DNA from 4 places in the Variovorax sp. genome. Region 1 is predicted to be linked to each of the others. Evidence: predicted binding sites of a transcription regulator. Region 1 holds the regulator's gene; each other region holds the start of a gene.
The links. Region 1 encodes sigma-54, which starts transcription at its own class of promoters, with help from an activator protein. Its sites were predicted from a motif close to TGGCANGNAANCTGCTTT; they were not measured.
Positions count from the first base shown of each region.

Region 2: a site for sigma-54 is predicted at 3,952-3,969, ahead of ACQY8B_RS15105 (ammonium transporter). Genes of this name have one in related genera too.
Region 3: a site for sigma-54 is predicted at 2,848-2,865, ahead of ACQY8B_RS22920 (TorF family putative porin). Genes of this name have one in related genera too.
Region 4: a site for sigma-54 is predicted at 2,303-2,320, ahead of ACQY8B_RS06460 (DUF2126 domain-containing protein). Genes of this name have one in related genera too.

Region 1 covers NZ_OZ257247.1:4,600,284-4,607,926, forward strand. Annotated here, with positions in the region: gene ACQY8B_RS21530 (YceI family protein) at 1-245, shown strand, start outside; gene ACQY8B_RS21535 (hypothetical protein) at 285-542, opposite strand; gene ACQY8B_RS21540 (LysE family translocator) at 688-1,332, shown strand; gene ACQY8B_RS21545 (phospholipase D family protein) at 1,350-2,951, opposite strand; gene ACQY8B_RS21550 (RNA polymerase factor sigma-54) at 2,962-4,575, opposite strand; gene lptB (LPS export ABC transporter ATP-binding protein) at 4,596-5,390, opposite strand; gene lptA (lipopolysaccharide transport periplasmic protein LptA) at 5,387-6,097, opposite strand; gene ACQY8B_RS21565 (thiol:disulfide interchange protein DsbA/DsbL) at 6,223-6,870, opposite strand; gene ACQY8B_RS21570 (SPOR domain-containing protein) at 7,020-7,643, opposite strand, start outside.
Region 2 covers NZ_OZ257247.1:3,184,035-3,191,677, forward strand. Annotated here, with positions in the region: gene ACQY8B_RS15080 (peptidoglycan DD-metalloendopeptidase family protein) at 1-572, shown strand, start outside; gene ACQY8B_RS15085 (nucleotidyltransferase family protein) at 612-902, shown strand; gene ACQY8B_RS15090 (DUF86 domain-containing protein) at 899-1,258, shown strand; gene ACQY8B_RS15095 (hypothetical protein) at 1,255-1,650, opposite strand; gene ACQY8B_RS15100 (succinylglutamate desuccinylase) at 1,664-2,599, opposite strand; gene ACQY8B_RS15105 (ammonium transporter) at 2,680-3,882, opposite strand; gene ACQY8B_RS15110 (LytTR family DNA-binding domain-containing protein) at 4,034-4,936, opposite strand; gene ACQY8B_RS15115 (acyltransferase family protein) at 5,090-6,313, shown strand; gene ACQY8B_RS15120 (PaaI family thioesterase) at 6,243-6,668, opposite strand; gene ACQY8B_RS15125 (DUF4139 domain-containing protein) at 6,867-7,643, shown strand, end outside.
Region 3 covers NZ_OZ257247.1:4,891,603-4,899,245, reverse strand. Annotated here, with positions in the region: gene ACQY8B_RS22930 (serine/threonine protein kinase) at 1-1,124, shown strand, start outside; gene ACQY8B_RS22925 (YifB family Mg chelatase-like AAA ATPase) at 1,147-2,691, opposite strand; gene ACQY8B_RS22920 (TorF family putative porin) at 2,913-3,782, shown strand; gene glnK (P-II family nitrogen regulator) at 3,850-4,188, shown strand; gene ACQY8B_RS22910 (ammonium transporter) at 4,218-5,654, shown strand; gene ACQY8B_RS22905 (SMP-30/gluconolactonase/LRE family protein) at 5,869-6,801, shown strand; gene ACQY8B_RS22900 (LysR substrate-binding domain-containing protein) at 6,828-7,643, shown strand, end outside.
Region 4 covers NZ_OZ257247.1:1,304,734-1,312,376, forward strand. Annotated here, with positions in the region: gene ACQY8B_RS06460 (DUF2126 domain-containing protein) at 1-2,229, opposite strand, end outside; gene ACQY8B_RS06465 (DNA internalization-related competence protein ComEC/Rec2) at 2,370-4,844, shown strand; gene ACQY8B_RS06470 (oxepin-CoA hydrolase, alternative type) at 4,988-5,836, shown strand; gene ACQY8B_RS06475 (circularly permuted type 2 ATP-grasp protein) at 5,935-7,434, shown strand; gene ACQY8B_RS06480 (alpha-E domain-containing protein) at 7,448-7,643, shown strand, end outside.

The sequences.
Region 1 (7,643 bases):
GCGGAGACAAGGTGGTCGACGTGCCGGGCACGCTCACCCTGATGGGGCAGACGAAGCCGGTGACGCTGAAGGCGGTGCGCTTCAACTGCTACCTGAGCCCGCTGATCAACCGCCAGGTGTGCGGCGGCGACTTCGAGACCACGGTGGAACGCAGCGACTGGGGAATTACCTGGGGACTGAACTTCGGCTTCGAGAACAAGGTGAAGCTGCTGGTGCAGGTGGAAGCGGTCAACGTCCAGCCTTAGGCGCTTCCGGCGCCGTGGCTGGCGGCCCCGCCGGCCTGCCTACCTGACGATGGTCTTGCGGGGGCGGCTTGCGGCCAGCGGCTCCTCGCTATCGTCTTTCGGGGCTTTCAGCCAGTTGCGGGCGGCCATCAGGGCACGCGGAAGGTTCAGCAGGACCAGCATCCAGGCGCCCATCGCCACGGCCATCACCGCACCGAACAACAGTTGTTCGGCCAGCGGCGCATCACTCCAGTAGAAGAAGCTCAGCAAAAACGACAGGATCAATGCCCAAATGATCAGAAGGTAGAGATTTTTCATTTTTGTACGCCGCGGAAGTCGGCACACAAAATGTAAACGAAAATTAAATTTAAGTACTACTTATAGTTTACTTTTCAGTCGTTGATCAGCGTGACTTTCTGCACGTTATTCACCCATTTCAAAATTTCCCAAGGAGACAGCCCCGATGGACAACACCCTTTCCTTGCTGGGCATCGCCGGCGCGATGGCAGTGGGCGCAATGAGCCCCGGCCCCAGTTTCGTCATGGTGGCGCGCACGGCCGTGGCCTCGCGCGGCGACGGGCTGGCGGCGGCGTTGGGCATGGGTGCGGGCGGACTGGTCTTCGCCATCGCCGCGATGGCCGGACTGCAGGCAGCGTTCCTGGCGGTGCCGGGGCTCTATCTGGCGATAAAAGGCTTTGGCGGCGCCTACCTCGTCTACCTGGGTTTTCGCATCTGGCGCGGAGCGCGGCAGCCACTGGCTGTTACGCCCGAAGTGGGTAACTCCACCGGCCGACAGGGCCGCGGCGGCCGTACCTTCCTGCTGGGGCTGGCCACCCAGGTCAGCAACCCGAAGACGGCGGTGGTCTACGCCAGCATCTTCGCCGCCTTCCTGCCGCGCGAGGTGCCGCTGGTACTGGCGCTGGCGGTGCCGGCAGTGATCTTCTGCATCGAGACCGGCTGGTACGCCATCGTGGCACTGGCGCTTTCCTCGGCGGCGCCGCGCTCTGCCTACCTGCGCTACAAGGCCTGGATCGACCGCGCGGCCGGCGGCGTGATGGGGCTGCTGGGCGTGCGGCTGGTCTGGTCGGCGGTGCGCGGCGGTCACTGACCGGACACCGGCCGCGCCTAGAGCAGGCTCTCGGGCGTCAGCGGCGCCAGTATCTCGAGCATCGTGCGGTCCCAGAAGCCCGAATCGGGCTCCTCGTGCAGCACGGTGATCTGGCCGGCGTCGTCGCTGACCCATTCGATGTGCCCGTCGTTGCTGCCTTCCGCAAAGCGCAGCCGGTAGGCGCCCTGCTGCTTGAGCACATCGAGCAGCTTGAGCATCTGCTGCGCCATTTCCGGGCTGTGGATGATCAGCCCGATCTCGGTGTTCTGCGACTCCGAGCGCGGGTCGAAATTCATCGAGCCCACGAACAGCGTGCGCCGGTCGATCACCGCCGACTTGGCATGCAGCCGCCCGACCGTGGTGCCGAAGAGCCCCAGCCGCACGCTGCGCCGGGTGCGCGTGGAACTCAGCTCGTACAGGTCGGCGCCGAGCTTGAGCATGTCGGGCCGGTAGCGGCGGTAGGCGGTGTGCACCAGCGGCTCGTCGGTGGCGGCCAGCGAATTGGTGACCACGCTGATCTTCACGCCGCGCCCGCGGATCTCGCGCATCACCTCGAGCCCCGTGGCGCCCGGAATCAGGTAGGGCGAGACGATGGTCACTTCGTCGCGCGCGCGGCGCATCTGCTCGACCACGTTGTAGCGCACGCTGTCGACGTCCAGCAGCGGCACGCCGCCGTACGACGCGGTCTTGCCGATGACCCGGTCGGGCGAGTCGGCATAGGCCTCGGCCAGGGTCCAGATCAGGCCCAGCCTGCCGGCGTTCAGGTCGTCGGCGATCGGGCTGTAGCCCAGCAGGTCGTTGGGCGCGGGCGGTGGTGGCGGCGGGGTGGTGCCGGCGCCGGTAGCGGCATCGAAGCGGCGCTGCAGTTCCTCGCGCGAAAGGCTGCTTGCCACCACCGACTGCACGGGGCGCACGTAGGTGCTGTTCCAGTACTGGTCGAACAGGCTGCCGAGCCGGGGGATCAGCGCGCCGGTCACGAAGGTGTCCAGGTCGAGGAAGTTCTCGCCCGCCGTGCGCGTGAAGTACTGGTTGCCGATGTTGCGCCCGCCCGCCACCGCCATCGCGCCGTCGGCGATGAACAGCTTGTTGTGCATGCGGCGGTTCACGCGGCTGAAGTCGAACAGCGACGCCGCGAAGCGCCTGAGCAGGCTGCCGCGCCCGGCCGGGAACGGGTTGAAGAGGCGCAGCTCGACATTCGGCGTGGCGGCAAAGCCGAGCAGCAGTTCGTCTTCGCCGGAGGTGTAGAGGTCGTCCATCAGCACCCGCACGCGCACGCCGCGCAAGGCGGCATCGCGCAGGGTGCGCAGCAGGTAGCGGCCGGTCTCGTCGTTCTCGATCTGGTAGTACTGCACGTCCAGCGTGCGCTGGGCGCGGCGCGCGAGCTCGATGCGGGTGTCGAAGGCAAAGTCGCCGCCGGGCATCAGGCGAAAGCCGCTCAGGTCGGGGTCGGGCTGGGCGGCCATCGCGAGCTTGCCGAGCGCGGTGTCGGCCGACACGGCCATGGCCCTGGTGGGCGGGCGCGGCGCCTCGTCGGGCAGGGTGGCGCAGCCGCTGAACAGCAGCACGGCCAGCAAAGCGATCACCCAATGGCCCCAGCGCGACATCGGGAGACGGCTCATCGAAGGCTTTCTACAGTGCCTTGCGCAGATTGGCGGGCGCGATGCGCAGCGCCTCGCGGTACTTGGCCACGGTGCGGCGCGCGCACTCGATGCCCTGCTCCTTGAGCATCTCGGAGATCTGGCTGTCCGACAGCGGCTTCTTGATGCTCTCCGAGCTCACGAACTGCTTGATCAGCGCACGCACCGCGGTGCTCGATGCATTGCCGCCGGTCTCGGTGCCCAGCGCCGAACCGAAGAAATACTTCAGCTCGACCGTGCCGAACGGGGTGGCCATGTACTTGGCGGTGGTCACGCGCGAGATGGTGGATTCGTGCAGGCCCAGCTCGTCGGCAATTTCGCGCAGCACCAGCGGGCGCATGGCCAGCTCGCCGTGCACGAAGTAGCTCTTCTGGCGCTCGACGATGGCGTTGCTCACGCGCAGGATGGTGTCGAAGCGCTGCTGGATGTTCTTGATGAACCAGCGCGCCTCCTGCAGCCGCTGCGACAGTGCCTGGCTGCCTTCGCCCTTGTGCGACTTGAGCGCGCCGGCATAGATGTCGTGCACGCGCAGGCGCGGCATGACCTCGGGATTCAGCATGACGCGGAACTTGACGTTGGTGCCCCGGCCGGTCTTGGTGACGATCACGTCGGGAATGACGATGTTGCGCTCGACATCGACGAAACGGCGCCCCGGCTTGGGCTCCAGCCGCGCGATGACCTGCAGCGCCGAGCGCACCAGCTCTTCGCTGCTGCGGGTGAGCGTGGCCAGGCGCTTGAAATCGCGCCGCGCGAGCAGCTCCATCGGCTGCTTGCAGATGGTGATGGCGGTCTTGTAGACCTGTGCCTGCTCTTCGTCTTCGTCGTCCTCGGCGGCCAGCGCGCGCAGCTGGATGCTCAGGCATTCGCCCAGGTCGCGCGCGCCCACGCCCACCGGCTCCAGGCTCTGCAGCAGGCCGAGTGCCACCTGGAAGTGGTGCACCAGGTCGTCGAACTGGTCGTTGTCGTCGCCGGCCAGGCCCGAGGCCAGCGCCGGCAGGGAGTCTTCGAGATAGCCGTCGTCGTTGAGCGACTCGATCAGGAAGCGCAGCGCGGCGCTGTCGTTCTCGCTCAGGCGCAGGCTCAGTGCCTGGCGGTGCAGGAACGACTGCAGCGATTCCTGGCTGCGCGCAAGCTCGGTGGCGTCTGCGCGCTCGTCGTCGCCCAGGTTGTTCTGGCGCGCGGGGGCGTCGCTGCCCCACTCGCTGTCGTCGGGCGCCATGTCGACGGTGCCGTCGCCTTCCCAGTCGGGCTCGCGCTCGGCGATCTCGGCGGCGGGGCCGTCGGAATCGGCCGTGGTGGTGGTGCTGGTCTCGGTCGAGGCGGCGGAAGTGCTGGCCGGCGGCGGGGTGAACTCGCTCTCGCCGTCGCCGCCCTCGCCACTTTCGCCGCCGTCATCGCGCGCGACGGGGGCGTCGGCCGTGTCGAGCCCGAATTCCTCGCGCGCCGCTTCTTCCGCGGTGCGCTCGAGGAAGGGGTTCTCGTCGAGCATCTGCTCCACTTCCTGGCTCAGTTCGAGCGTGGAAAGTTGGAGCAGCCTGATCGACTGCTGCAGCTGTGGCGTGAGTGCCAGATGCTGCGAGACGCGAAGGGACAGCCCTTGCTTCATGTGGAGAACCCGACCCTTCCTTACATGCGGAAGTGTTCGCCCAGGTACACCCTGCGTACCTCGGCGTTGTCGACGATCTCCGAGGGCGTACCTTGTGCCAGCACATGCCCGTCGCTGATGATGAACGCGTGATCGCAGATGCCCAGCGTTTCGCGCACGTTGTGGTCGGTGATGAGCACGCCGATGCCGCGCTCCTTCAGGAAGCTGATGATCCGCTGGATTTCGATCACGGCGATCGGGTCGATGCCGGCAAAGGGCTCGTCCAGCAGGATGAAGCGCGGCTGGGTGGCCAGGGCGCGTGCGATCTCGACGCGGCGGCGCTCGCCGCCCGACAGCGCCAGCGCCGGCGAGTCGCGCAGGTGGTCGACGCGCAGGTCGGCCAGCAGTTCGGACAGGCGCTCTTCCATGTGCTGCCTGGACAGCGGCACGAGCTTGCCGCTCGCGTCGGGCTCATGCTGCAGTTCGAGCACGGCGCGCACGTTTTCCTCCACGGTGAGCTTGCGGAAGATCGAGGCTTCCTGCGGCAGGTAGCTCAGGCCCATGCGCGCGCGGCGGTGGATGGGCATGTGGGCGATGGGCTCGCCGTCGATGGTGATGTCGCCCGCATCGGCGCGCACCAGCCCGACGATCATGTAGAACGAGGTGGTCTTGCCGGCGCCGTTGGGGCCGAGCAGCCCGACGACTTCACCCTTCTGCACGTCGAGCGAGACGTCCTTCACGACCGTGCGGCTGCCATAGCTCTTCTTCAGGCCGCGCGCCACCAGGCGGCTGCCCGGTGCGCCGTTGGCTTCCTGGGTTCCAGCGGTTTCGATCACTTGCGGGTTTCTCCATCGCCACCGAGCGTGGTGGTCGAGCGCAGGCCCGTGCCGGGTGCCGGCGTGGACGCTGCCGGCGCGGCGGGCTTGGCTCCGGCCGGAGCGCCGGGCGCGGGCGCCGTGGCGGCCTTGGGTGTCAGGATGGTCTTGACGCGGCCGCTCGGGGACGATGCGTTGACCGCGGTGTTCGGCGGCACGGTGGAACCGTTGACCGTGTAGGTGTCGTTGCTCTGGTCGTAGACGATCAGGGCGCCGGTGCTCACGTCGTTCGGCGTCGAACCGAGCAGGCGGCGCATTTCTGCGTTGCGGATGAACTTGACGTTGTCGGCGCGGCTGTCGTACTCGATGACTTCGGATTCGCCCTCGATCCACTCGTCAGGTGCGTTGCGCTTCTGCTTGTAGTAGGCCCGCTTGCCGGGTGCCGCCGTGACCACGCCGTACTGGTAGCCCTCGGCGTCCTGGCGGACATCGAGCCGCGCGCCGCGGATGATGATCGTGCCTTTTGTTACCAGCACGTTGCCCGTGAACACGCTGGTCTGCTTGAGGTCGTCGTAGCGCATGGCATCCGACTCGATGTTCATCGGCTTGCTGCGGTCGGCGGTCTCGGCCAGGGCGCCCGAGGCAAGGCCGGCCAGCAGCAACGCGGCGGCAGCCAGGCGGCCGACGCGACGCAGGAAGGGAGTGGTGGAGTAAGAATGCAATGTCATAGAGGCACGAAACTTGCTCGGCATTGTATGCGGCTGATTGCGTCAACCCGCACGCACAGATGAAAAAGCCCGCCGAAGCGGGCCGGTGAGGGGCGCAGCGGCACGAAGTGCGCGGAGCCTGGGCGTCAGCCCTTTTTAGCTTCGCCGACCAGGTAGTTCACGACCTGCAGCACCTTGGTCATGCTGCCAGCGGTTTCGCCGTCCACGTACCAGCGGCCGGCGACAGCCATGGCCGGCACGCCCGCCACCTTGTAGGCATCGGTCATCTGCGAAGCCCGCTTGGCCTTGCTGGCCACGCCGAACGAGGTGAAGAGTTCCTTGAACTTGGCGCCGTCGAGGCCGTTGGCGGTGGCCCAGGCAATGATGTTGGCGTCGCCGTTCACGTTCTGGCGCTGCGCGTGGATCGCATTGAATACCTTCGGCTGGTATTCGTCGACCTTGCCCATGGCTTCGAGCGTGTAGTACAGGCGCTGCTTGGCTTCGACGTCGTTGCCCACGAAAGGCACCGGGATGCGGCGGAAGGCCACTTCCTTGGGGGCCGACTTGACCCAGGCTTCGAGCGACGGTTCGAAGTCGTTGCAATGGGGGCAGTTGTACGAGAAGAACTCGACCACTTCGACCTTGCCGGCCGGCGCGTCGACGGGCACGCGCTTGTCGAGCACCAGGTACTCGGTGCCTGCCTTGGGCGCACGCGCCTGGGCATGGGCCGGGTTGGCGGCCAGGGACAGCAGCCCGAGCGAAGTGGCGGCCAGCGAAAAGTCACGACGTTTCATTGAAAGGATTCTCCAGTTGGTACGGCAGACTGAGCCGGCACGCGGCGGGGAGTTCCCCCGCCCGCGGCGCGCCCAAGGCGATGAATGGTGGCGGCAAATACCGCGCGGCGAAGCTTAAGGGCTATTCGTGGCAATCGATTGCCGCGGCTTCAGCGTTGCACCCGCACGAGTGCCGAGTCGAGGCCGCCGCCGTCCAGGCGCTCCTTGAGCCGGTCGGCGTCTTCCTTCTTGTTGAAGGGGCCGGCGCGCACGCGGTAGACGGTGCGGCCCGCCTGCTCTCGCTCGGTGACCTTGGCCTCGACGCCCATCAGCGACAGCTTGGCGCGCTGCGCCTCGGCGTCGTCGGTGGTGCGGAAGGCGCCGGCCTGCACGAAGTACATGAACGGGTCGGCGCCCGAGCTGCTGCTGGCGGCGCTGGTGTTGCTGCTGGGCGCGGCCGACGCGGTGGTCGTGCTGCCGGAGCCGCCGCCCGAGCGGGCGCGCGCCAGGTCGCCCAGCGGGTCGTTCGACGGCGGCAGCGCATTGGCCTCGGCCGGCACGGGCGCGGTGCGCGGCTTGGCCGTGGGCGCCACCACCACGGGCACCGGCGGCGCGGTCGTGGGTGGTGCGGTGGCGGGTGCGACCGCGGTGGTCGCCGGCTCGCCAGTGACGGGGTTGACCGGCCCGCTCGCGGCCGGCGCCGGCTTGGCGGCGCCGGCCTTGCCGGCCAGTGGCGCGTTCGGATCCCAGTCGCGGTTCTTGCGGGCTTCGGCCTCGTCCTGCTCGGCACCGCC
Region 2 (7,643 bases), 1.4 Mb from region 1:
CCGAAGGCCGCGCCGAAAGGCAGATCGCCTACACCATCGCGCCCAAGCAATACCGGGAACAGCGCCTGACAGTCGCCCCGCGCACCGTCGACCTGGCCCCCGAAGACCAGGCCCGCTACGAGCGCGAACGCGAGCACCTCACCACCGTGATGGCCACGCTCACCGACATGCGCCCAGATGCAGCACTGCAGATGCGCGTGCCCGTGCCGGGCCGCCGCTCCAGCTCATTCGGCTTGCGCCGGGTGTTCAACGGGCAGTCGCGCAATCCGCATAGCGGCATGGACATCGCAGCAGGCACGGGAACGCCGGTGCTGGCGCCGCTGCCCGGCAAGGTGATCGACACGGGCGACTACTTCTTCAACGGCGGCACGGTGTGGCTGGACCACGGCGGCGGACTGCTCACGATGTACTGCCACCTGAGCCGGGTCGACGTGAAGGTCGGCGATGTGCTGAAGACCGGGGAGAAGCTGGCCGCGGTGGGCGCAACCGGGCGGGTGACCGGGCCGCACCTGCATTGGTCGGTGATGCTGAATCGGGCGATGGTGGATCCGGCGTTGTTTGTTGCGGCTTGAGGCGTTCGAGGCATCGCCGCACGGCACTACACTGCGACCATGCGCCCTTCGGAAGCCTTGTCCCTGCATCGCGCTCGCATTCGCGAGATCGCGCTGAGCCACCATGTCAGCGGAGTCCGGGTGTTCGGCTCCGTATCGCGCGGCGAGGACGGTGCAGACAGCGACCTGGATCTGCTGGTGGACCCCACCGAGCAAACCACGCTCATGGACATTGGCGCCATTCGCCACGAACTGAAGGCGCTGCTCGGGATCGAGGTGGATGTACTCACCCCTGCCGGCCTGCCTCCAAGGTTCCGTGAGCGTGTTCTGCGCGAAGCGGTGCCTCTATGAGTCGCAGCGATCCGCGGCGCGTTGCGGACTATCTGGGCCACATTCTTCAGGCCATCGACAATATCCTCGAATACACGGCCGGCTTCACGCTGGAAGGCTATCTAGGAGACCGGAAGACACAGGACGCCGTCGTCCGGAACCTGGAAGTGATCGGCGAGGCCAGCAACAACGTCGTCAAGCACCATCCGGAGTTTTCGTCGATGCACCCTGAAATTCCCTGGCGCATCGCATACGAAATGCGAAACGCGCTGTCGCATGGCTACTTCACTGTCGATCACACCATCGTCTGGCAGACAGTTCAGAACGACTTGCGGCCGCTTCGCGTGCAGATAGCCAAGTTGGCCTTGGTCGCCTAAATTGCCTTCGGCCGCGCCGTACTCCAAGCAATCAAGGCCAGCAGCACCACCTGCAAAGGCAGCCTCGCCACCAGCGCCCAATACGGCACGTTCGCGAACAAGTCCGCGCGCTGCAGCATGTAGACATTCGCGGGCGTGACCGCCAGGGTCAGCAGGAAAAGCCCGATCCCCGCAGCCCGCCGTGTCGGCCACCACAGCAACCCGGCCGCGCCCAGCAGTTCGAAGGCGCCGCTCACCCACACCGTCTCGCGCGGCCAGGGAATCCACGGCGGCACGATTTGCATCTCGGCCTCGGTCGCCACGAAATGCGCGACGCCGCCGATGGCGAACCACAGGAAGACGAACACCAGCCCCGCCACGCGCCAACGGCTCATGGCAGGCATCGTGGTCATCGAACAGCCAGCCTCACAGCGGCTTGGTCAGGTACACCGCCTCGCGCCCGACGATCGTGCGCTGCGCCGGCATGAAGATCGTGCAGTCGTCGCACAACGCGCGGATCTCTTCGTCGCCGTTGGTCGCGATCAGCTCGCCCTTGGCAAAGGTCTCGAAGCCGATCAGCGGGCGCACGAAGGCGAAGTCTTCCGACTTGATGACGTAGGTCTGCAGCAGCTGAAAGCGCCGTTGCGCCTCGGGCGGCGGCGTGGCCGGGTCCTTGTCGACGAGGCCGAAGTACGCAAGGAAGTCATAGGTGACGGCGGTCGCGAGTTCCGACGCGGAGCGCAGGAAGTGCTGGCCGCACTCGACCACCATCGCCACGCCCTTACCGTCCGGGCCGCCATGGCTGCCGTACTGGATCAGCGGCGTGCCCGAGCCCAGGCCGTCGGGCATCACCAGGTGCACCGACGGGCGACCGATGGCCAGCGCGACCTTGGCGTTGCGCTCGAACGCCGGGTACACCCAGAACGGCACCACGGGCTGGCTGGTCGAGTGGATGTCGAGGATGTGGTCGGCCGCCTCCACCACCGGGCGCAGGATGCGCGCACGGCGCAGCTCGGGGCTGTCTTCCGTGCCGTCGAGCCACTCGGGCGACCAGATGCGGTTCAGGTTGTGCACGATCTGGCGGCTGTCGAAGGGCGCCTCTTCCTTGAACGACTCGTAGGCCTCGATGTTGGCGAAGGCCACGGTGAGCGTGCCGATCTTCGGACGCACGTTGTTGTCGAGCAGGTGCGTGGCCGCGGTCATGCCGCAGATCTCGTTGCCATGCGTGAGCGCGTTGATGAGCACGTGCGGGCCAGGCTTGCCCGACTCGAAGCGGTGCACGTAGTCGATGCCGACGTTGCCCTTGCGGTAGGCGGAAAGGTCGCGGGGGAGGACTTCGAGGGCAGGGGGCGATTGGGTCATGGGGCTGTAGGGAGTGAGCGAAGCAGCCGGCAAGTTTGCTACAGATGGCCGTTTCGCGCCTCGCACGCCGCCAGGGCCCATTACCAGTTCACTTCACGCTCCGGCGTGGCCGAAATATGGTGGATCGACAGGTCCGCCCCGTCGTATTCCTCTTCCTGCGTCAGCCGCAACCCGACCGCCTTCTTCAGCGCGCCGTACACCGCCCACCCCGCCAGGCCGGCCCAGACGACGCCCATCAGCGTGCCAATGAGCTGCGCCCACACGTTCACCCCGCCCATGCCGCCCAGCGCCTGCGTGCCGAAGATACCCGCCGCGATGCCGCCCCAGGTGCCGCACAGGCCGTGCAGCGGCCACACGCCGAGCACGTCGTCGATCTTCCATTTGTTCTGCACCAGCGTGAACATCTTGACGAAGATCGCGCCCGCCACGCCGCCCACCACCAGCGCGCCCAGCGGGTGCATCAGGTCGGAGCCGGCGCAAATGGCCACGAGCCCCGCGAGCGGACCGTTGTAGACGAAACCGGGGTCGTTCTTGCCCATGGCCAGCGCCACCAGCGTGCCGCCGACCATCGCCATCAGCGAGTTGACGGCGACGAGGCCGGAGATCTTGTCGATGCTCTGCGCGCTCATCACGTTGAAGCCGAACCAGCCCACGCACAGCACCCATGCGCCCAGCGCCAAGAACGGGATGTTCGACGGCGGGTGCGCGCTCAGCGAGCCGTCGCCGCGGTAGCGGTTGCGCCGCGCGCCCAGCAGCAGCACGGCCGGCAGCGCGAGCCATCCGCCCACGGCATGGACCACCACCGAGCCCGCGAAGTCATGGAACTCGTGGCCGGTGAGCGAGGCGATCCAGCCCTGGATGCCGAAGTGCTTGTTCCAGGCGATGCCTTCGTACAGCGGATAGACGAAACCGACGATCACTGCCGTGGCGATGAGCTGCGGCCAGAACTTGGCGCGCTCGGCAATGCCGCCCGAGATGATGGCCGGAATGGCTGCGGCAAAGGTCAGCAGGAAGAAGAACTTGACCAGCTCGTAGCCGCTTCTTGCCGACAGTTCAGTAGCGCTCACGAAGAAATGCGTGCCATAGGCCACGCCGTAGCCCACCAGGAAGTACACGATGGTCGACACCGAGAAGTCGACCAGAATCTTCACCAGCGCATTGACCTGGTTCTTCTTTCGGACGGTACCGAGCTCCAGAAAGGCAAAACCGGCATGCATGGCCAACACCATGATCGCGCCGAGAAGGATGAACAGCGCGTCTGCGCCCTGTTTGAGTGCGTCCATTGAAGCTTCTTGCAGTTTTTGGTTTGATTTGGTGCAACGCACCCGAATTGCTCGGAGCGGCGCTACAAGCAAGCAAAAAAGGTGCCTGGAAGCTCTTTGATGGTGCAGTACGAACCAATAGCGGGCTTCCCAAGCCCGCTTGCGCACCGGATCAGCCCGCGCCGGCGCGCAGCGCGTCCCGGTAGCGGCGGCTGCAAGGCACCGTGGTGCCGTCGTGCATGTGCAGCCGGGCGTCGCCGCCGTCCAGCGGCTCGATTTCCTTGATGCGGCCCAGGTTCACCGCGTGGCTGCGGTGCACGCGCGCGAAGCGGTCGGGGTCGAGCTGGGTCAGGAAGTCGGTGAGCGTGGCGCGCAGCAGGTAATCGTGGCCGTTGACGTGCAGGCCCACGTAGTTGCCCTCGGCCTGCAGCCAGTCGATGTCGGTGGCGGCGATGAGGAATTCGCGGCGCAGCTTTCGCACGAGGAAGCGTTCGGGACGCGGGGGCGGCGGTGGGGGTGCTTGCGGCATGGAGGGCGCCGCCTCTGTCACGCCCTCCTCCGGCGCATCGAGCACCCGGGCCTCCCCCTGCAACCGCAGCAAGAACCGCCGGTAGACCCAGATGCCGAAGATCATGCTGGCGTACCCCCGCACGTCCTTCAGGTACTCATAGCCCCACTGGGCGGTCCAGCTGGAAAAGCCGTAGTGCTCGCCAACCATCGAATAGACCAGCGAGCGCAGCCCGAACATGCCGGCCACATGGACCACGCTGACCGCCACGCTGGCTGCCAGGTGCCAGGCCAGGAACCGGACCCAGTGCCTGCCCGCCAGCGGCGCCAGCCGGCGCTCGATGGCCACCAGCGCCGGCACCAGCAGCAACAGCATGAGGTGGCTCGACACCTCCCAGGTCACGACCTCCCAGCGGGCGTGCGGCACGGCGCGCGTGCCGACGTCGGCAATCGCGACCAGGGTGCTGAACACGGCCTGCAGCGTCATCAGCACGATCCAGAAGCCCACCTCGACATAGCGGCGGATCGGCTCGTAGCGTTCGTACAGGTTCTTGCGTGGATCGCCCATGCCCGGAATTCTCGCGAAATCGCCCCTGGGGCCGGCGGATTTCGTCCCTGGCGGCCACCGCTCGTCACAAAGCGGGGGCAATCCGTCCCTGCGGTGCGCGGCTGCAGCGCCGTGCGGCCGAACATCGCGGCCTTCCAGCTTCGAGGCCCCAAGATGCACGCCGCCAACCACACCCCGCCAGACCATCGCCGCCACGACATCGACGCGCTGCGTGCGCTGGCCTTCCTTTTCGTCATCCTCTATCACGTGGGCATGTATTACGTGGCCGGCTGGCACTGGCACCTCAAGAGCCCTCACGAGGCCGAATGGCTGCGCTGGCCGATGGCAATGCTCAACCTCTGGCGCATGGACCTGGTGTTCCTCATCTCCGGCGTGTCGCTGGGCTTCCTGAGCCGGGGCCAGGGCACCTGGGGGCTGCTGCGCAGCCGGGGCCTGCGGCTGATGCTGCCGCTGGTTTTCGGCATGGCGGTGATCGTGCCCTACCAGGCCTATGCGCAGGGTGTGGCCAACGGGATGGTGGCGCCGGGCTTCGGCGCCTTCCTGCTGCGCTACCTGTCGATGAGTGCGCCGTGGCCGAAGCAGGCCTTCGACGGCGCGGATTTCGGCATCACCTGGAACCACCTCTGGTACCTGCCCTACCTGTTCACCTACACGGCGCTGGTGGCGCTGACACTGCCGCTGTGGAAGTCCGCCGCCGGCCAGCGGGTGCGGCGCGGCTTCAACGGACTGCGCGGCTGGAAGCTGCTGTTGCTGCCGGCGGTGCCGCTGCTGCTGTGGACGATGCTGCTGGCCTCGCGCTTTCCGGCCACCCACAACCTGGTGCGTGACTTCCATCTGCACAGCATCTATTTCACGATGTTCCTCTACGGCTACTGGATGGGCGTGGACACCGGCGTCTGGAAGGAACTGGAGCGGCTGCGCCGGGTGTCCCTTGCATCGGCGCTCGCGGTGATCGCCACTTTCTTCGCGCTGCGCGCCGTCACCAGCGGGCCACCCTCGGGGCTGTCGATGGACGTGCTGCGCGTGCTCTACCTGTGGCTGACGGTCTCGGCCATCCTGGGCTACGGGCACCGGTACCTGAACCGGCCCTGGCCCTGGCTGCGCTGGGCCAACGAGTCGGTGTACCCGTGGTACGTGCTGCACCAGACGCTGATCATCGTAGGCGTGGTACTGCTGGCCCCGCTTGCTCTCGGCCCGGCGGTCGAGCCCGCGCTGCTGGTGGCTTTGACCATCTTCGGCTGCTGGGCGCTGACCGACGGGCTGATTCGCCGCGTCGACTTCCTGCGGCCGCTGTTCGGGCTGAAGCTCAGGCGGCCGGCTTCGCGGCAGCCTCTTCCACCGGAACCAGAATGGCGTTCCCCGTCGCCACGAGCTTGAGGGCATCGCCCTCGCCCTGCGCATAGAGCTCGGCCGCGGCAAACACCTGCTTGCGCCCGGCCTTCACCACCCGCCCCCGCGCCACGAAGGCGCGGCCCACGGCGGGCGAGATGCAGTTCACCGAGAAATGCGACGCCAGCACGCGGCCGGCCACGCTGGCGGCCGCGAAGCCGCTCACGGTGTCGAGCAGCGCGCCGATCAGCCCCGCATGCAGGAAGCCGGCGTACTGGCCCATGTCTTCCTCGCGAAAGTCCATGCGCAGCTCGGCTTCGCCGTTGGCGGCGCTCGTGACTTCGAAGCCGGCCCAGCGGTTGAAGGCGGCTGTCTTGTTGATGGCCTGGATGGTGTCGAGCATGGCGTGCAGGTCCTTGGAAAAGTGTTGCGGCCCACTCTACGAACCACCCCGCGCATTCGTCGTCGCGCGCGTGACCGCCCGCGCGCCGGCGGTTGCCTTGGCGACAGCGGCCGAAAATTTTCTTGCGATGCCTTAACCCCGTTCGCGAGGCCAGTCCGTAGCAGTGGGGGTCTGTCCCACTTTCTTCGAAGGCATCCCATGAAAGCATCGACCTCCGTCTTCCTTCGCGCCACCGCCGGCGCCGCCGTCCTGCTGGTGCTGAGTCTCAGCGCGCAGGGGCAAGCCGCCACGCAGCCGGCCGGCTTTTCCGGCTCGCGCATTACCCAGGTCAAGGTCTATCCCGGCAGCGCCACCATCGATCGCGTGGCGCGGGTGGCGGCCGGCAGCCGCTCGGTCACCTTCGCCTGCCTGCCCGCCGGGCTGGACGTGCAGAGCCTGCAGGTGTCGGCCGACGCATCGGTGCGCGTCGGCGAGACCTCGGTGCTCGGCGAGGCGCGCGAGCTTTCCGCGCAGTGCGCGAGCAGCGCGCTCGACGGCCGCATCCGCGAGCTGGAAGACCAGAAGGCCGCGCTGCAGGCCGAAAGCGATGCGCTCGGCATGGTCAACGGCTACCTCAAGGGCCTGGCCGGCAGCGGCGGCGACGCGCCCCAGGGCGCCCGCGCGCCGATGGATGCGCGCAACCTCGCGGCCATGACCGAGGCGATGCGCCGCACCGGACAAGATTCACTGCTCAAGCAGCACCAGATCCAGCGCCGGCAGACCGACATCGACCGCCAGCTCAACCCTCTTCTCGCCGAGCGCACCCGCACCCAAAGCAGCGGCGACCAGGTGATGGCCGTGACGGTCACCCTGGCAGCCAGCGCGGACGCCGACGTCAAACTCAGCTACCAGGTCAACGGCCCCGGCTGGACGCCCAGCTACCGCGCGCTGCTCGACAGCGGCACGGGCAAGGTCCGCATCGAACGCCAGGCGCTG
Region 3 (7,643 bases), 290 kb from region 1:
ACCTGAGCCCGGGCTTCTGCGCCGCCGTCGACCACACGCTGGCCGTGCACAGCAAGGACCGCACGCAGACCGTGGCTACCTTCGCCGCGGAGCTGGGGCTGGTGAAGCTGGGCGACATTTATGTGAGCGGCATGGGCGTGCCGGCGGTGATCATTCCCGCGGCACCCGTGTCGGCGACGCCGCCGCCTCCGCCGCTGGTGCCGCAGCAGTTCTCGCCGATGTCGGCGCCGGTGCCGCTGGAGCCCGTGCCGGTGGCTGCCGTGGAGGCGCCGGCCCCGGCCCCCGCCGTGAAGAAGACGAAGGCGCGGAAGGCCGCATCGCGCCGTCCGCCCTGGGTCATGGTGGGTGTGCTGTTCATCGCGCTCGTGGCCGTGGGTGGCTGGATCGGCCTGCGCCTGACTTCGGGCATGAAGCAGCAGCAGACCTCGACCGCGATGGTGCCGGTGCCGCCGCCGGCTGGGCCGATGTCGAGCAACACGTCGCCCCCTGCTGTGATGCCGCCGCCGGCCACCGATGCGGGTGCTGCATCCGGTACGCCACCAGCCACCGCGCCTGTCACCGATGCCGGCCCGACCACTGCCCCTGCCGTTGTTGGCGGCAGTGCCGGCACAACGGTCGCCAGTGCGCCGGCTGCCGCGCCTGCAACGCCGGCCGGTACACCGCTGACCCCCATCGAGAACGTGCCGGTCAATCCGCCGACCACGACGCCAGCCGATTCAGCGCTCGCGACCGCCGAGGCGGAAGACTGGAGCCTGGCCCAGGCCGAGAACACGCGCGAAGGCTACGAGGCTTACCTGCGCCGCTACCGCCGCGGGCTGCACGCCCGCGACGCGCGCAACGCCATCGCCGAGCTGAACCGGCTGTCGCCACCCGCGGTGGCGGTCGCACCCGACGCGACCGCCACCGCACCGGGCATGGGCCGCGTGGTGCTCAACATCCGCCCGTGGGGCCAGGTATTCGTCGACGGCGCCGACCGCGGCGTGAGCCCGCCGCTCAAGTCGCTGCCGCTGCGGCCCGGCATCTACAACATCGAGGTGCGCAACGGCGAGCTCGAGGTGTATCGGCAACGGGTGACTGTGCAGGACAGCAAGTCGGCGCCTGTGGTGAGCCACGAGTTCAAGTAGGAGGCTGCAGCTGCGTCCGGATTCAGGCGCTACCGCGCAGCGCCCGCCGATACTGCACCGCCTCCGCCAGATGCTCCACCTGCACCGCCTCCGCCGACCCCAGGTCCGCGATCGTGCGCGCCACCTTCAGCGCACGGTGCGTGCTGCGCGCTGACCATCCCAGCTTGGCCGCCGCGTTGAACATGAACTTGCGGGCCGCATCGTCGAGCCCGGCGTGCTTGTCGATCGCGCTGCCCTGCAGCGACTGGTTGGCATAGCCCTGGCGCTGCATCGCGCGTTCGCGCGCGGCGATCACCCGGCCGCGGATGCTCTCCGTCGATTCGCCGGGAGGCGCATCGAGCAGTTGCTGCGCCGACACCGCGGGCACCTCGATGTGCAGGTCGATGCGGTCCAGCAGCGGGCCGCTGAGCTTCCCTTGGTAGCGCGAGATCTGGTCGGGCGTGCAGCGGCAGGCCTTCGACGCGGAACCCAGATAACCGCAAGGGCAGGGGTTCATCGCGGCGATCAATTGAAAGCGCGCCGGAAATTCGGCGCTTCGCGCGGCGCGGGCAATGGTGATGGTGCCGGTCTCCAGCGGCTCGCGCAGTGCCTCCAGCGCCGAGCGGGCGAATTCCGGAAATTCGTCCAAAAAGAGAACGCCGTGGTGCGCGCGCGAAATCTCTCCGGGCCTGGGCGGAGAGCCTCCACCTACGAGCGCCACCGCGCTGGATGTGTGATGGGGCGCAGAAGTAGGCCTCAGCATCCACCGCTCCGTCGCGAAGCGGCCAGCCAGGCTGGCCACGGCCGCGCTCTCCAGCGCCTCGTCGATGCTCATCGCCGGCAGCAGCCCCGCAAAGCGCTGCGCGAGCATCGACTTGCCGGATCCCGGCTCGCCCATCATGAGCAGGCTGTGTCCGCCGGCCGCGGCGATTTCCAGTGCGCGCTTGGCGCCCGCATGGCCCTTGACGTCGGCCAGGTCGGCGTAGCGCGGTGCGTTCGCGCCGGGCGCCGCGTGGACCCGCGCCCAGCCGTCGGGCGGCGGATCGGGCCATTGCGAGGCCGCTTCGGTGTCGACCACGAACTGCCGCACCACGTCCAGCAGGTGCCGTGCGCCGTAGACCTCGCTGTCGGGCACCAGCGCGGCTTCGTGCGCACTGTCCAGGGGCAGCACCAGCCGCGTCGCCACGCCGCGCGTGTGCAGGGCCAGCGCCATTGCCAGGGCGCCGCGCACCGGCCTCAGCTCGCCCGACAGGGACAGTTCGCCCGCGAACTCATGCCCGGCCAGCCTGGCGTTGTCGATCTGCCCGCTGGCCGCGAGGATGCCCAGCGCGATGGGCAGGTCGAAGCGCCCGGAGTCCTTGGGAAGGTCCGCGGGGGCCAGATTCACCACTATCTTCTTGTTGTTGGGGTATTCGAGCCCCGCGTTCTGGATGGCCGAGCGCACCCGTTCGCGGGCTTCCTTGACCTCGGTTTCCGCCAGGCCGACCAGCGTGAAGCTGGGCAGGCCGTTGGCCAGATGCACCTCGACCGTGACACTGGCCGCTTCCAGCCCCAGCAAGGCTCGGCCCTGCACCAAAGACAAACTCATTTCTCTCCCTGTCCCCAAGATGGTGCGTCCATCTTTGGTGTGTCCGCGGTGGTGCGGACCTGTTGAAAGCCGCAACCGCTCGAAACAAGCGTTGTAACGATTTCGCTCACAACGCGACGCAAGCGAGTCGCATGGGGCACAGGTATTTGTGCAGTTTGGCACGCTCCCTGCTTTGAGCCTCTCAGGTCCAACAACACACTTCACACGCGAGGAGTTTCCCGATGACGCACCGTACCGCCGCCAAGGCGATGATCGTTCTGGCCGCTGCATTGACCGCTTCGGGCGCAGCCCTGGCTCAGGCGACGACCGACGCAGCAGCAGCGCCCGCGCCCGCCCCGGATTTCACGGGCAACATCTCGCTGACCTCGAACTACAAGTTCCGCGGCCAGGACCAGGACATGATTGGCAAGAACGACTTTGCCAAGACCAAGGGCTTCAAGCCCGCGATCCAGGGCGGCTTCGACTATGCCTTCGGCAGCAGCGGCTTCTACGTGGGCAACTGGAACTCCAGCGTCAACTGGCAGAAGGGCAACAGCATCGAGAGCGACCTCTACGGCGGCTACAAGTTCAAGGCCGGTCCGCTCGACATGGACGTGGGCGCGCTCACCTATATCTACCCGGGCAACTCGGCGGGCAACACCACCGAGCTGTACGTCGGCGCGACCTATGCCAACGAAACCTTCGGCTCGTTCACCGCCAAGTACTCGCACACCGTGTCGAAGGACTACTTCGGCTACGCCGGCAACAAGGCCGGCTCGGGCCTGAAGGGCACCAACACCGGCTACCTGAACCTGTCGTACAGCAAGGAAATCGTGCCCAAGGTCACGCTGAAGGCAGCCGTGGGCTACACGAACATGTCCAGCGACATCCGCAGCCTGGGCTACAAGAGCTACGTGGACTACAACGTGGGCGCGAGCTACGACTTCGGCAACGGCCTGTCGCTGACCGGCTCGGTGCAGGGCGCCAACAAGCAGAGCTCGTACCTCGCGGTGTCCAACCCCGGCGTCGACCTCGGCTTCGGCCCCATCGGCCAGACCACCTACTCGCCGAACAAGGCGCGCTTCATCCTCACGCTGACGAAGACGCTGTAAGCAGCAGAACAACGAGGTGCGGCCCAAGCTGCCGCATCGTTTCATTTCCATCCAAAGGAGAAAACTCATGAAGCTGGTCACAGCCATCATCAAACCGTTCAAGCTCGACGAGGTGCGCGAAGCACTGTCGGCCATCGGCGTGCAGGGGATCACCGTCACCGAGGTGAAGGGCTTCGGACGCCAGAAGGGCCACACCGAGCTCTATCGCGGCGCGGAGTACGTGGTCGACTTCCTGCCCAAGGTCAAGATCGAAGCGGCCGTCTCCGACGACCTCGTCGATCGCGTGATCGAAGCCGTCGAAGGCGCCGCCCGCACCGGCAAGATCGGTGACGGCAAGATTTTTGTCTACAACCTCGAGCAGGTCGTTCGCATCCGCACCGGCGAAACGGGCCGCGAAGCCCTCTGATCGAGTCCAGGCCCGAAAGAACAACGATTATGAAAAAACTGCTTGTCTCTCTTGCGCTCGGCTTGAGCGTGCTCGCCGCCGGTACCTCCGGCTTCGCACAGACCCCGGCAGCGCCTGCTGCCGAGGCACCGGCCGCAACGGCTCCCGCAGCGGCAGCGCCCGCTGCGGCTCCGGCGGCCGATGCAGCTGCGGCACCCGCTGCTGCTGCGCCTGCAGCCGCACCCGCCGCTGCACCGGCTCCGAAGATCGACTCCGGCGACACCGCCTGGATGCTGACTTCGACCCTCCTCGTGATCCTGATGACCATCCCCGGCCTCGCGCTGTTCTACGGCGGCCTGGGCCGTTCGAAGAACATGCTGTCGGTGCTGATGCAGGTCTTCGTGATCTTCTCGCTCATCAGCATCCTGTGGGCCATCTACGGCTACAGCCTGGCCTTCTCGGGTGACGGAAACTTCTTCGGCACCTTCGACAAGATCTTCATGAAGGGCATCACGCAGGAAACCTTCGGTGCGCTGACCACCATTCCTGAATACGTGTTCGTCGCCTTCCAGGGCACCTTCGCGGCCATCACCGTGGCGCTGATCGTCGGCGCCTTCGCGGAACGCGCCAAGTTCTCGGCCGTGCTGCTGTTCTCGGTGCTGTGGTTCACCTTCAGCTACGTGCCGATCGCCCACATCGTGTGGGGCGGCGGCCTGCTGGGCAAGGACGGCGCGCTGGACTTCGCCGGCGGCACCGTGGTGCACATCAACGCCGGTGTGGCCGGTCTCGTGGGTGCCTACATGGTCGGCAAGCGCGTCGGCTACGGCAAGGAAGCGTTCACGCCTCACTCGCTCACGCTCACCATGGTCGGCGCTTCGCTGCTGTGGGTCGGCTGGTTCGGCTTCAACGCCGGCTCGGCTGGTGCCGCCAACGCCCTGGCCGGCCTGGCCTTCATCAACACGGTGCTCGCCACCGCTGCCGCCGCGCTGTCGTGGATCCTGGGCGAGAGCCTGCACAAGGGCAAGGCCTCGATGCTGGGCGCTGCGTCCGGTGCCGTTGCCGGCCTCGTGGCCGTCACGCCCGCCGCCGGTTTCGTCGGCCCGATGGGTTCGATCGTGCTGGGCCTGCTGGCCGGCCTGGTCTGCCTGTGGGGCGTGGGCGGCCTGAAGCGCATGCTGGGTGCGGACGACGCGTTCGACGTGTTCGGCGTGCACGGCGTGGGCGGTATCCTGGGTGCCATCCTGACCGGCGTGTTCGCTGCCAAGGGCCTCGGCGGCACCGGCGGCGCGACGCCCGACACCTTCTCGATGGGCGCGCAAGTCTGGATCCAGATCAAGAGCGTGGCGCTCACGGTCGTGTGGTCCGGCGTGGTGGCCTTCATCGCCTACAAGATCGCCGACCTGACCCTCGGCCTGCGTGTGTCGGAAGAAGAAGAGCGCGAAGGCCTCGACATCTCCTCGCACGGCGAGACCGCATATAACAGGTAAACCCCCAGGCTGCGCGCACTTCGTGTCGCTACGCCAACCCCCTTGCAGGGGGCAGCACCTGCGGCCCGGCGGAGCCGGTTCCGCGGTGCTCCTGAATTGAAGAACGAGTTTTTCAAGCGAGGTCTCCTTTGGATGTTCAGCCCGCAAGCGCTCCGGCGCCGGCGGGCTTTTTTTTGCCCGTCGACGCAATGGGCGGGAGCACAATCAGCCCACCATGTGGACCTCCATCGAAGACAGCCTCTGCGAGCTCGGCGAATCGCCGTTCTGGCACCCTCAGGAACGATCGCTCTACTGGCTAGACATTCCTGGCCGCGCCGTGCTGCGAACGCGCGGCGACATCGGCACGACGGGCGCCACGGTCGAGCGCTGGGCGCTGCCCACGGAGCCCGGCTGCATGGCACCGGCGCGCAGCGGCGGCCTCGTCATTGCGCTGCGCGACGGCTTCTACCGCGCGCGCGAATGGGGCGGCGAGCTGGTCGCGATGGCGCGCGTGGAGCACGACGTGCGCACCATGCGCTTCAACGACGGCAAGTGCGACGCGCTGGGCCGCTTCTGGGGCGGCTCGCTCAACGAGGCCAAGGACCGGCCCAACGCCGCGCTGTACTGCCTCGACGCGCGCAGCGACACGGGCATCTCGCCCACCATCACGCAGATGGCCAACCAGGCCACCACCGCCAACGGCCTCGCCTTCTCGCCCGACGCCCGCACCCTCTACTGGGCCGACACCGCGGCGCACGTGGTGCACGCATGGGACTGGGACGCCGAGGCCAATTCGCTCTCGCATGCCCGCGTGTTCCAGCAGTTCGACGCCAAGCCCGAAGGCTGGACGCCCGCGTCGCCGCTGCACTATGACGGCCGCCCCGACGGCGCCACCATCGATGCGCAGGGCCACTACTGGGTGGCCATGTTCGAAGGCGCGCAGCTGCTGCGCTTTTCGCCCTCGGGAGAACGCGTGGCGGCCGTTGCGGTGCCGGTGCAGTGCCCGACCATGCCCTGCTTCGGCGGCGACGACCTGAAAACCCTGTTCGTCACCAGCGCCCGCAAGGGCCGGCCCGCCGACGAGATCGCGCAGCGCCCGGCCTCGGGCACGGTGATCGCGATGCGGGTCGACACGCCGGGCCTGCCGGTGAGCTTCTTCGAAGACTGAAGGCCGACGAGGGTTCCCAGGCGCGCATGGCCCTGCAGCACATCCCGCCCATCCAGTGCCTGCTGACCTTCGAGGCCGTGGCGCGGCTGCGGCATGCGGGCCGTGCGGCCGACGAGCTGTGCGTCACGCCAAGCGCGGTGAGCCACCGCATTCGTCAGCTCGAGGCGCACGTGGGCTTCAAGCTGTTCGGGCGCAGCGACTTCAGCCTCACGGCCGACGGCGCGGCGTATCTTGCGAACGTGCGCACCGGGCTTGCCGCACTGCAGGCCACGCCGTTGGGCGCAGGCGCGGCCCAGCGCGCAACGCGCCTGCGCATCGCCGTCACGCCGACCTTCAGCCGCCAGTTCCTGATGCCCCGGCTCGAGCTGTTTCGCAACATCTACCCCGACATCGAGCTGGTGCTGCAGGTGTCGATCCCGCTGCTCGACGTGACGGCAGAGCAGGCCGACCTTGAAGTGCGCTACGGCCCTGGCGGCTACGCCGACTGCGAGCACCGCCTCGTGCTCGAGGAGCAGGTGGTGCCCGCCTGCAGCCCGAGCTACCTCAACGAATTCGGTCCGTTCCATGGCTTCCGCAGCGCGGCCGAGATTGCGAGCGCGCGGCTGATCCGCAGCCCGCTCGAGCCCTGGAGCACCTGGTTCGCGAGCTGCGGGCTCGACCAGCCAGAGCCGCACGTCGGCTCGCAGTTCAACGACCTGGGGCTGGTGTACGACGCCGCCGCCAGCGGCTTCGGCGTGGCGCTGGTGCGGCAGAAGATGGGCGCGGCGTGGTTCGAGTCGGGGCGGCTGGTGGCGCTGTCCGACCAAGCGGTGGCGTCGCCGCACCGGCATTACATCTGCTGG
Region 4 (7,643 bases), 2.6 Mb from region 1:
GATGTTGACTTCGATCACGCCCGGGTCGGGCGTGACGGCCAGCATCTTCAGGCGCGGGTCGCGTGGCGGCGGATAGCCTTCCATCACGATGCGCATGCCCAGGTCGCGCGCGGTGGCTTCCACCGCGGCGACGAGGTCGAGGTAGTCCTCCAGGCGCGCGAGCGGCGGCATGAAGACGTAGAGCACGCCGGAGGCGTTGCCCTTCTTCTCGGCCGTGGGGCCGTTGGCGCGGCGCGGGTCGCGCACTTCGACGCACAGCGCGGTGCGCGTGACCCAATGGGCGGATTCGCCGCGCAGCGGCTGGCGGGTGGTGACGGACTCGCTGATGGAGTCCTCGGCTGCTGCGGCATCGCCGTTCGCTGCATCGCCGCTGGCCGCATCGCCGGGGCTTTGCATGCGCAGCGATGCGGGCACCACGGGCGGCGTGCCGAAGGTGTAGGGCACGTCACCGAGGCCGGCGGCGCCGGCACCAGCGGCGGTTGCGCCTGTGCTGTACCGCGCGCGGTAATCGGCCGCGCTCGGCAGCGCGCCGCGCGGCGCGGTCGGGTCGCGCTCGATCAGGTAGGGGTAGTCGCCCTTGCTGGCCCACGGCTGCGAGTCGAGCGGCAGGCGGTAGCCCATGGGCGAGTCGCCGGGGATCAGGTAGAGCCGGTCGTCGCGCAGGAACCAGGGGCCGGTCTTCCAGGCCGGGCCTGCCAGCGCAGGGGCGTCGCCGTTCGCATTGCCGGGCTCGATGGGCAGCATGTAGCCGATCACCGCGTCGAGCTTCTGCGTGAACACGCGGCGCAGGCGCACGCGTTCGAGTTCGTCGTCGAGCTTCGAGTCGAAGGGATCGACGTTCACCGGCAGGCGGCGTTCGCGCCAGAGGTAGTAGTAGATGTCTTCGTAGCCGGGCTGTATGTAGCGCTCGGTCAGGCCGAGCTTGTGCGCCAGCACGGTGGTGAAGCGGCGTGCGTCTTCGCTGGTGTAGTGGGTGGGAAAACGCTCGTCGGCGAACAGCTCGGGGTCGTGCCACAGCGTCTGGCCGTCGGCGCGCCAGAAGATCGACAGCGCCCAGCGCGGCAGTTGCTCGCCCGGATACCACTTGCCCTGGCCGAAATGCAGGAAGCCGCCCTTGCCGTACTCGGCGCGCAGCTTGTGCACGAGCTCGGTGGCGTAGCCGCGCTTGGTGGGGCCGAGGGCGTCGGTGTTCCACTCGGGCGCGTCGCGGTCGCTGGTGGCCACGTAGGTCGGCTCGCCGCCCATGGTGAGGCGCACGTCGCCGGCCTTCAGGCGCGCATCGACCGCGTCGCCGAGGGTCAGAACCTCGGCCCATTGCTCTTCGGTATAGGGCTTGGTGACGCGCGGCGATTCGTAGATGCGCGTGACCTTCATCTCATGGCCGAACTCGACCTCCGATTCGTCAACGCCGCCCTCGATGGGCGCAGCGCTCGAAGGCGAGGGCGTGCAGGCCAGCGGAATGTGGCCTTCGCCCGCCATCAGTCCGGAGGTGGCGTCGAGGCCGATCCAGCCGGCGCCCGGCAGGAACACTTCGCACCAGGCGTGCAGGTCGGTGAAGTCGACCGTGGTGCCGCTGGGGCCGTCGAGCGACTTCACGTCGGGCGTGAGCTGGATCAGGTAGCCCGAGACGAAGCGCGCGGCCAGGCCCATGTGACGCAGCAGCTGCACCAGCAGCCAGCCCGAATCGCGGCAGGAGCCGCTGCCGTTGGCCAGCGTTTCTTCCGGCGTCTGCACGCCGGGCTCCATGCGGATCAGGTAGTTGACGTCTTGCTGCACCTGTTGGTTGATGCCGACCAGGAAGTCGATGGTGCGCTGCTCCTTGCGATCGACCTTGTCGAGGTAGGCCTCCAGCAGCGGCGTGACCGGGTCGGCCACGAGGTATGGCGCAAGTTCCTCGGCCTGCGAGGCCGTGTACTTGAAGGGGAAGTTCTCCGCCTGCGGCTCGAGGAAGAAGTCGAAGGGGTTGTAGACCGCCATCTCGACCACGAGGTCGACCGTGACCTTGAACTCGCGTGTCTTTTCAGGGAACACGAGCCGCGCCTGGTAGTTGGCGAACGGGTCCTGCATCCAGTTGACGAAGTGCTCCGCGGGTTCGACCCGCAGCGAATACGAGATGACGTTGCTGCGGCAATGCGGCGCGGGACGCAAGCGCACGACCTGGGGGCCCAACTGCACCAGGCGGTCGTATTTGTAGTGGGTGACGTGGTGGAGAGCGGCGTGAATGGACATGCGTTTTTGTGTGCAGTACTGGCAGATTGCATCGAAAAGATGTCTCTGGTGAGACGCATACTAGCCGAGATGCTTAGCAATTAACGCGCCACTGAGCGTGAGTCGGGGAGGGTTTGCATCATGTGTCCGGACGTTCTTTCATGACGCGATTTCACGCGTCGGGCAATGCCGTGGGCGGCTCGCGAGGCTTCGCCGCATTGGGCGGATCGCTGCTGGGCGCGGCCCTGCAGTTGAGGCAGCCGTCGCTCTGGCCCGCATGGGTCTATGCCGTTTTGCTGCTGGCGGCCGTGGCGGGTCTGCGGCGATGGCGCCGGCCTTTTTTCATCGAACGGCGCATGCCGGCCATGGTGCTTGCCCTGCTGTGCGGAGCCATGGCTGGGGTGGGGCTGGCGGGTTGGCGTGCCGTGGTCCATGCGGACGGCGCGCTGGCACCGGCGCTCGAAGGGCGCGACCTCGTGGTCACGGGAGTCGTCGCGGAGATGCCGCAACGCAACGAAGCCGGAACGCGGTTTCGCGTCGACGTGGAATCCGCGCGCTGGGCCGATGCGTCTGTCGACGAGCCATTGGTGGTTCCAGACCGCATCGCCCTCGGCTGGTATGCGGAGAACACGGGCCTGTGGGGCCGCTCTTCCGGAGGCAAGGCCGCATCCGCCAGCCCGATCGGTCCCTTGCATGCCGGCGAGCGATGGCAGCTTGCCGTGCGCCTCAAGGCGCCGCATGGCAACGTCAACCCCTTCGGCTTCGATGGCGAGCTGTGGGCCTGGGAGCAGGGCATCCAGGCCAACGGCTATGTGCGGACCGGCGCGCGGGATGCCGCGCCGAAGCGCATCGCCGTCACCTGGCTGCATCCGGTCGAGCGCGCACGCGAAGCCGTGCGCGACGCGATTTTCGAGCGGGTGCCCGACCGCGCGCGAGCCGGGGTGATAGCGGCGCTGGTGACGGGCGACCAGCAGGCCATCGACCGCGCGGACTGGGATGTGTTTCGTGCCACCGGCGTGGCTCACCTCATGTCGATCTCCGGCCTTCACGTCACGATGTTCGCTTGGCTGGCGGCGCATGTCGTTGGCTGGCTGTGGCGGCGCTGTCCGAGGCTGATGCTGGGCCTGCCCGCACAGCAGGCCGCGCTGGTCGGCGGCGTGCTGCTGGCCGGGCTCTACGCGCTTTTCAGCGGCTGGGGCGTGCCGTCGCAGCGCACGGTGTGGATGCTCGCGACGGTCGCGCTGATGCGGCTCACCGGCAGGCGCTGGCCTTGGCCGCATGTGTGGCTGCTGACCGCGGCGGTGGTGGTGGCGATCGATCCATGGGCGCTGATGCAGGCGGGCTTCTGGCTCAGCTTCGTGGCGGTGGGCGTGCTGTTCGCCACCGATGCGTCGGTGCCCGGCGAGCCGCGCGCGCGGGCTTCGGCGCGGCTGCTGGGTTTCTTTCGTGAGCAATGGGTCATCACGCTGGCTCTCGCGCCGCTGAGCCTGCTGCTGTTCCAGCAGGTGTCGCTGGTCGGGCTGCTGGCCAACGCGGTCGCGATCCCGTGGGTCACGCTGGTCGTCACGCCGCTGGCCATGCTGGGCGTGGCCATCGCTCCTTTGTGGGACGCGGCCGCGTGGGCGGTGCGTGCGCTTTCGGTGCTGCTGCAATGGTGCGCCGGCTTGCCGCTGACCACGCTGTCGATGGCTGCGCCGCCTTGGTGGATGGCGGCTTGCGGCGTGATTGGCGGCGCATTGCTCGTGATGCGCCTGCCCTGGTCGTTGCGCGCCGTTGGCCTGCCGTTCCTGCTGCCGATACTGCTGTGGCAGGCACCGCGTCCCGCCGCGGGAGAATTCGAATTGCTGGCCGCCGACATCGGGCAGGGCAACGCGGTACTGGTTCGCACCGCCACTCACAGCCTGCTGTACGACACCGGCCCGCGCTACAGCCTCGAAAGCGATGCCGGCCACCGCGTGCTCGTGCCGCTGCTGCGCGCTCATGGCGAACGCCTCGACATGCTGCTGCTGAGCCATCGCGATACCGACCACACGGGCGGGGCGCAGGCGGTGCTCGCGATGCAGCCGCAAGCGGAGTTGCGGAGTTCGATCGAGGCCGCGCATCCGCTGCAGGCCTCGCACCCGGCTCAGCGCTGCGAGGCCGGGCAGCGCTGGCGCTGGGACGGCGTGGACTTCGAGGTGCTGCACCCCGTGGCGGACGACTACCAGGCCTTCACCATCAAGCCCAATTCCGTGTCCTGCGTGCTGCGCATCGGCAACGGCCGTGCCGCCGCGCTTCTGGTGGGCGATGTCGAGCGGATGCAGGAGTCCGCGCTGATCGCGCGCACGCCGGATTTGCGCGCCGACGTGCTGCTGGTGCCCCATCACGGCAGCAAGACCTCGTCGAGCGAAACATTCCTCGATGCCGTGCAGCCGCGCATTGCATTGGTCCAGGCGGGCTATCGCAACCGTTTCGGCCACCCGGCGCCCGAGGTGGCGGCGCGGTACGCGGCACACGGGGTGCGGCTGGTAGACAGCCCCCGCTGCGGCGCCGCCCACTGGCGCAGCACGCAGCCCGCCGATGTCGCCTGTGAGCGCGAGCGCCACGAGCGCTACTGGCGGCATCGCCTGCCCGCGCGCGCCGAAATCGTGAATTAATTGTCAAATTAGACAAAAAGCATTCTTCTTCCGGATCGCGCCAACGGCCGCCCGATGCGTTGTATGGTCCTGACACAACGAAAAGGGGATGCCATGCACGATCGCAGCAGTTTCCGGTGGGGCCGGTTTTCCCGGCCTGCGCCATGACGACCGCCGTCCCGACCATCACCAGCGCGAGCGCGACGGCCACGTCCGGCCCGCGGCTCAAGACGCACCGCGAGGGTCCGGTGCTGGTGCTGACCCTCAGCAACCCGGCCGCGCGCAACGCGGACAACCCGTCGGTCTACCGTGCGGCGGCCAAGGCGCTGCGGGCCACCTCCGGCTTTCGCACGGTGCGCGCCATCGTGCTGTGCGGGGAGGGCGAGCACTTCAGCGGCGGCGGCGACCTGCGGCGGCTGGCGCGGCAGCGCAAGTTGCCCGAGGCCGAGCAGCACGGCCACCTCGAGGCACTGCACGAATGGATCATGGCGATCCAGGAAGCGCCCCAGCCCGTCATCGCGGCGGTCGAGGGGGCGGCCGTGGCGGGCGGTTTTTCGCTGTGCCTGGCTTGCGACCTCATCGTGGCGGCGGAAGACGCCAGGTTCGCCATGTCTTACGTCAATCTCGGCCTCACGCCTGACGCCGGCGGCTCCGATTCGCTGGTGCGTTCCCTGCCGCCGCAGGCCGCGCTGGAAATGCTGCTCGACGGCAAACCCTGCAGCGCGAAGCGGCTGCACGACTGGGGCGTTGTCAACAAGGTGGTGCCGCGCGGCAACGCCTGCGCCACGGCGCTCGAATGGGCGCATCAGCTTTCGCGTGGGCCGTTCGAGGTGCAGGCGCGCATCAAGCAGCTCGTGTATTCGGCCCGGGGCCGCAGCCGGAGGGAACAGCTCGACGCCGAGCGCGAATCTTCCGTCGCCAGCCTCTACAGCGACGAGAGCGGGGAGCGCATCAAGGAATTCCTTTCGCCGCGCAAGAAGCAGCAGCCGCCGGCCGAAAGCACGGTGCGGTAGCCAGGAAAAAAGAGCTTCGACCCGTCTCCGGCCGCCGCATAAGGGGTTCTACTGGCCTCGAACTTGCTAAGCTACGGCTCAAGGAGATTGGTCGTTCCATGCACAAATTCGACGAGATGTATGAGCAGTTGCCCTATGCGGGGGCTGCGATCCGACAGCATTACAAGCGCTACGACCAATGGCTCGCGAAGCAACCCGGTGAGGTGATGCGTTCGCGGCGCGAAGAGGCGGAAATGATTTTCCGCCGGGTCGGTATTACCTTTGCCGTCTACGGCGCGAAGGACGAAGACGGTTCCGGCACCGAGCGGCTCATCCCGTTCGACCTGCTGCCGCGGATCATCCCGGCCCACGAGTGGGACAGCATGGAAAAGGGACTGGTGCAGCGCGTCACGGCGCTCAACCGCTTCCTGCATGACGTCTATCACGACCAGGAAATCATCAAGGCCGGCATCATCCCGGCCGAGCAAATCCTGAACAACGCGCAGTTCCGCCCCGAGATGATGGGCGTCAACGTGCCGCACAACGTCTACTCGAACATCTCGGGCATCGACATCGTGCGCGCCCCCGATGCCGACGGCAACGGCGAGTACTACGTGCTCGAAGACAACCTGCGCGTGCCCAGCGGCGTGAGCTACATGCTCGAGAACCGCAAGATGATGATGCGGCTGTTCCCGGAGCTGTTCAACCAGAACCGCATCGCGCCGGTCGCGCATTACCCCGACCTGCTGCTCGAAACGCTTCGTGCCAGCGCGCCGCCGGCCACTGCCGAGCCCACGGTGGTGGTGCTCACGCCCGGCATGTACAACAGCGCCTACTTCGAGCACGCCTTCCTCGCGCAGCAGATGGGCGTGGAGCTGGTCGAGGGACAGGACCTGTTCGTCAAGGACAACTTCGTCTACATGCGCACCACGCGCGGACCGAAGCGCGTCGACGTCATCTACCGCCGCGTGGACGACGACTTCCTCGACCCCGAGGTGTTCCGCCCCACGTCCACGCTGGGCTGCGCGGGCCTGATGCGCGCCTACCGCGAAGGCAACGTCGTCATCTGCAATGCGGTGGGTACGGGCGTGGCCGACGACAAGTCGATCTACCCCTACGTGCCGAAGATGGTGGAGTTCTACCTCGGCGAGAAGCCGATCCTGAAGAACGTGCCCACCTACATGTGCCGCAACAAGGACGAGCTGCAATACACGCTCGACAACATGAAGGACCTGGTCGTCAAGGAAGTGCACGGCGCCGGCGGCTACGGCATGCTGATCGGCCCGGCCGCCACGCAGGCCGAGATCGAAGACTTCAAGAAGGCGGTGCTCGCCAAGCCCGACGGCTACATCGCCCAGCCCACGCTGAGCCTGTCGACCTCGCCCACCTTCGTGGACGCCGGTATCGCGCCGCGCCACATCGACCTGCGGCCCTTCGTGCTGTCGGGCAGCGAGGTGCAGATGGTGCCCGGCGGCCTCACGCGCGTGGCGCTGAAAGAAGGCTCGCTGGTGGTCAACTCGTCGCAGGGCGGCGGCACCAAGGACACCTGGATTCTCGAAGCCGACCGCGCGCCCAAGCCCAAGGCGGCGCCCGCGCAGTCGCAAAGCCAATCGCTGTAGGAGCACGAAGAAGATGCTGTCACGTACCGCCGACCATCTCTACTGGATGTCCCGCTACACCGAGCGTGCCGAGAACACGGCGCGCATGCTCGACGTCAACTACCAGACCTCGCTGCTGCCGCAGTCCGCCGAAGTGGCCAAGTACGGCTGGCAGGGCGTGCTCTCCATCAGCGAGCTGCTGCCCTGGTACAACCAGAAGTACGACCAGA